2 regions of the Paenibacillus sp. 2TAB23 genome follow, and region 1 is predicted to be linked to the other one. Evidence: riboswitches for the same ligand, from Rfam matches in the RefSeq annotation. Region 1 holds a riboswitch; the other holds the start of a gene.

Region 1 (2,206 bases):
GTCATCGCGGTAAGATCGACGTCTGCTCTCGTTGTGCCGAAGCCCCAGCCTCCAGCATCCATCGCATCTTTCTTAACCTCTTGATTCAAAATATATTGAACAAGCTTTTCCCTTGTGGTCTGCACCGCAGCGCCTTCCGCCAATGGAACCTCGTACTGATGGGTATCCAAGGCAATGAGAGCAAATACAGGACCGTTAATCCCTTGTTTGATGACATAATCAAAATCAGCGAGCGCTTGTGAAATATCGTAGCCCGCCACGCTATGTATGTCTCTTCCAATAGAGGCGAGCCCCATTATCAATCGAGAGTGCTCCGTACTTTTGCTATTATCGAGCTTGCCGCCGTATTTCAGCAAGAGTGCTCTTACTTGCTCAGTCACATTATAGTAGTAAGAATCATAGTATTTATCCGGTACGGGGTAATTGGCGCGTGCCAAGGATATGACAGACCATTCGCCCGCACCCGTTCCAAACTTCGGACTTTTGACCGTCTTCACTAAATAAGCAAGACTTTTCTCAAGCTGCTCTGCGGCTGCTGTGCTCTGCGCGAATGCGTAATGAACCGTATAGCTTTCCTCTGCACGGTTACCAGCCGTATCGATTGCCGTTAACGTAATGACATTGTCGCCTGGCTGCAGGGAAACCGTGTACGTCTCATCCTTGGCTGTGATCAGATCACCGTTTAGATTAACTGCCAGTTGTACAGCCGGATCTGCTGTGTCTACAGCTGATGCCATAAAGCTAAGCTTGCGGTAAATCGCTTGCTGCTGATCGACTAAGCCAGTAGAGCTAATAATCGGCTTTTCTATGTCCGCAGCAATGTTCAGGCTCGACAGAGCAGCGTCTTCATCTTCCTGGCTATTCTCCGTATGTTCCAACACATCGTAGGCATGCTCGTGCGCATCCTCCGCTGCATAGGAAACCTGGCTATTGGCTGAAAGCATTGTCATAAACACACTTACAAGTAACAACCATGCAATAAATCGATTCGTATTCATGATGAACTCCCCTTCCTATTCGTCCAAACGATTTATGAAATAAAGCTATACAAAAAAACCTCTCACCGTTAATGGTTAAGAGGTTTAATAGATTATACAGCTAACTATTGCATGCACTAATAAACACCTCCCTATCCATCGTAGAGTTAACGGTGTAATGAAAACAGGCAGGTATTCTGGCTCGGGATCAACATCCTTGCAGCCTTGCCGGTTTCCCAGCGGCGTCCTTGCAAAGACTCCTCCATTACAGTGGCGGGACCGCGCAGGAATTAAACCTGCTTCCCTTTTAACCAATCCATGGTTTTCTTGCTTAGCTCCATCATTGGCACCTGTTTCTTCTATGAAATTTTCTTGCTCATCATACCGAATATTTACTCGTTTGTCATGTTAAAGTTTGTGGACGCGCCTTCGGTAACACAAAAAATGAGGGTGCCCGCGGGCACCCTCTGATGAAACGGAACGATATGCAGCTAAACGTTCAAATCTTACAATTAAGCCGCTTCCGAAGCCCGATCCTGCTTCTCTTTGCCGCCTGATACGAACCAGCCGATAACAGCAATCAGCAGAAGCACAACATAGAACGTCACTTTCCAACCTGTCGATTCCGCAAAATCATGCGGGATTACGTGCAGTGATGGATGTGCCAGCGTATGTACCGCCAGCTTGACGCCGACCCAGCCGACGATGAAGAACGCTGCGACTTCCAATGCAGGTCTGCTCTCCAGCAGCTTCACGAACATATTCGCTGCAAAACGCATAATGACCAGACCGATAAAACCACCAAGGAAAATTACGATAAAGTGACCGCCATCCATGCCTCCGATTTTCGGCAATGTTGTTGCCGGCAAAGCGACGGCAAGCGCTACGGCTGCCAAGATAGAATCGATTGCAAAAGCGATATCCGCGATTTCAACCTTCAAGACCGTAAACCAGAAGCCGCTTTTCTTCGGTTCCTTACCCGAGCTCTTGGCTACGGAATCGTCGGCTTTTTTCACGATGAGCTTACGGAATATGTGGTTGAGCGATATGAACAGAAGATAGAGCGCTCCGATCGCCTGCACCTGCCAGACATCCACCAGAAACGAAATCGCAAACAACGAACCAAAACGGAAAACAAACGCGCCTGCCAATCCGTAGAACAACGCCTTCTTACGTTCAACTGGCGGCAAATGTTTAACCATTATCGCCAGCACTAGCGCGTTATCGGC
Region 2 (2,206 bases), on a different contig from region 1:
TTGCGAATGCAACAATCGGAATGGTCCACATCCCCATCGCTGCCTGTAATCCAAACAAAATAATAAAAGCTGCGCCTACTGAGCTCCCTGATGCAACACCGAGCGTATAGGGATCAGCAAGAGGATTACGGAGCACGCCTTGAAAACCTGTTCCCGCCAGCGCCAGACATGCGCCTACCAGAACAGCGAGCAGCACGCGGGACAATCTTACTTGCGTAACGATCGCGATCTCGCCCGCCGAATAAGAGACTGCTTCATTCGAAAACCAGGGCAGCTTATGAAGCAATATGCCCCATACGTCTCGCACCGAAATGCCCGATGAGCCAATCGTTAAACTCACCACGATAGAAACAGCAAGAAGGAGCATGGCTGCTCCTCCGTACCAAACCAGTTTATAGGTCATTGCTTTATTTCACGAGATCCGGGTGGATTACTTTAGCAAGCTCCAGCAAGCCGTCCGCTAAACGCGGTCCAACGCGCACGAGCGGATTCTCTGTCACTGCATGCAGCTGTTTGTTCTTCACTGCGGCAATGACTTCCCAGCCTGGGCGGCTTTGGATGCCAACGACGATCGGATTCGGATCCTCCTTCAAATCAGGGTATATAATCAATTCTGGATCCTGAGCTACAACTTCCTCTGCACTGACCTCGAACCAGCCTTGCGAAGCAGCAGAAATATTAATCCCGCCAGCCAGGTTTAAAAGCTCATCAAGAAAAGTGCCGGAGCCGACCGTCCAGCCTGGCGAAAACTCCATATACACTTTTTTTCTCTCAGCGTTTTTCACCGCATCCGTTACTTGCTGTCTTACCTGCCGCATATGATCTGCAATTTCAGCCGCTTCGGCAGGTTTATTCATAATATGACCTAAAATTTCTAATTTGGCAATAACGGCATCATAGGTAAGCGGATCTGATGCGTACACGGGTATTTTAAGCTCTCTCAGCTTTGCGATTGCATCTGTGTTCAATGTGGACGAAGCCAAAACTAGATCCGGATTCAATGCCACTACGGCCTCAATATTGGTCGTCATATCCCCAACCTTTGGCTTTGCCGCTGCATCCTCGGGGTAATCGCTCCATTGATCGACACCTGCTACCTGCTCCCCAGCACCGATCGCGTAGATCGTTTCTGTTTCACTAGGCACAAGCGTCACAACCTTAGTTGGCTGCTGCTCAAAAGTAATCTCAGTCCCGGTATCGTCTTTAATCGTGTAGGGATATACCGTTGCGTCTGAGGTTTCTTCTGACTTATTGGCATCCGAATTCGTAAGGTTCGTTTCTGGACGTTGCTGGTTTTCAGGTTCTTTGTTTACTCCACATGCACTTGTGGCAACAAGCATTGCCGCAAGGAGCAATCCAAACAGAGCCTTCATTAATTTACGGTTATTTCTTACCATGTTTCTCTGCACCTCTTTTTTAGTTTGTCAAAACAAAAAAGCATCACCGGCAATTGTGCCAGAAATGCTCCCATACGCTCTTCCATTACTTGCAAAGCGACAAGCTTTCCGAGCACCCTCCCTATTTCCACGTAGGTTTAAGCGCATGTAAGGACTGGCAGATTTTCTGACTCGGTCGTAACGAAGCCTAAAGCGTCGCTATCCAACCTTACAGTGGCGGGTCCGTGCCGGAATTGCACCGGTCTTCCCTTTTAAGCTTCAAAGAGCACTGCAAGATGTTGATACCTTGCAAGAATCTCCTATCCGCACCTGTCCGTTTACGATTGATTAATCAGTTGTTAATATACACCGACATCGCGTATTTGTCCATTAAACAGCAGCAATTCATTCTTGCAAGCCGAGTTCTGCTTCCCACTCTTCCCGCATAGGTAACTTAAATGAGCATCCTCTCAAAAAAACGACTGAAGGAGGATAAAGATTAGATGCAGCCGAATGATAAATTCCGCACCTCATATTTGAAATTTTTTCTCATTTTCTTCTTACTCGTGCTACTAATCGGTTTTGCTATTTGGTGGTTTCAGCAAGATGAAGCTGTACCTCCGCAAACGACGGAGCATGCCTTCAATAGCGGTACGATAAGCTGGACCATTGCGGAATACCCCGCCAAGGTTTTGCACGAAAATCAATTCACGGTTGATATAAAAGATATACAGGGCTTTCCGGTTCATGATGCTAATATAACAGTGAAGCTAGACATGCTGAGCATGGTTTGCGGTGATTACGTGTTCGAAATGACTGAAGAAGCCTCA

Evidence for each region. Region 1 has a riboswitch for cobalamin ahead of AB4Z29_RS30770 (S-layer homology domain-containing protein). Riboswitches for the same ligand answer to the same signal wherever they lie in the genome.
Region 2: linked by a shared signal. The riboswitch ahead of AB4Z29_RS04270 (ABC transporter substrate-binding protein) and the one ahead of AB4Z29_RS30770 (S-layer homology domain-containing protein) in region 1 are both predicted to bind cobalamin.

What each region holds. Positions count from the first base shown of each region.
Region 1 is NZ_JBFRGD010000037.1:35,461-37,666, forward strand. Features, by position in the region: gene AB4Z29_RS30770 (S-layer homology domain-containing protein) at 1-998, opposite strand, end outside; cobalamin riboswitch at 1,148-1,346, opposite strand; gene AB4Z29_RS30775 (TerC family protein) at 1,490-2,206, opposite strand, start outside.
Region 2 is NZ_JBFRGD010000002.1:328,859-331,064, reverse strand. Features, by position in the region: gene AB4Z29_RS04275 (FecCD family ABC transporter permease) at 1-367, opposite strand, end outside; gene AB4Z29_RS04270 (ABC transporter substrate-binding protein) at 408-1,397, opposite strand; cobalamin riboswitch at 1,537-1,678, opposite strand; gene AB4Z29_RS04265 (FixH family protein) at 1,880-2,206, shown strand, end outside.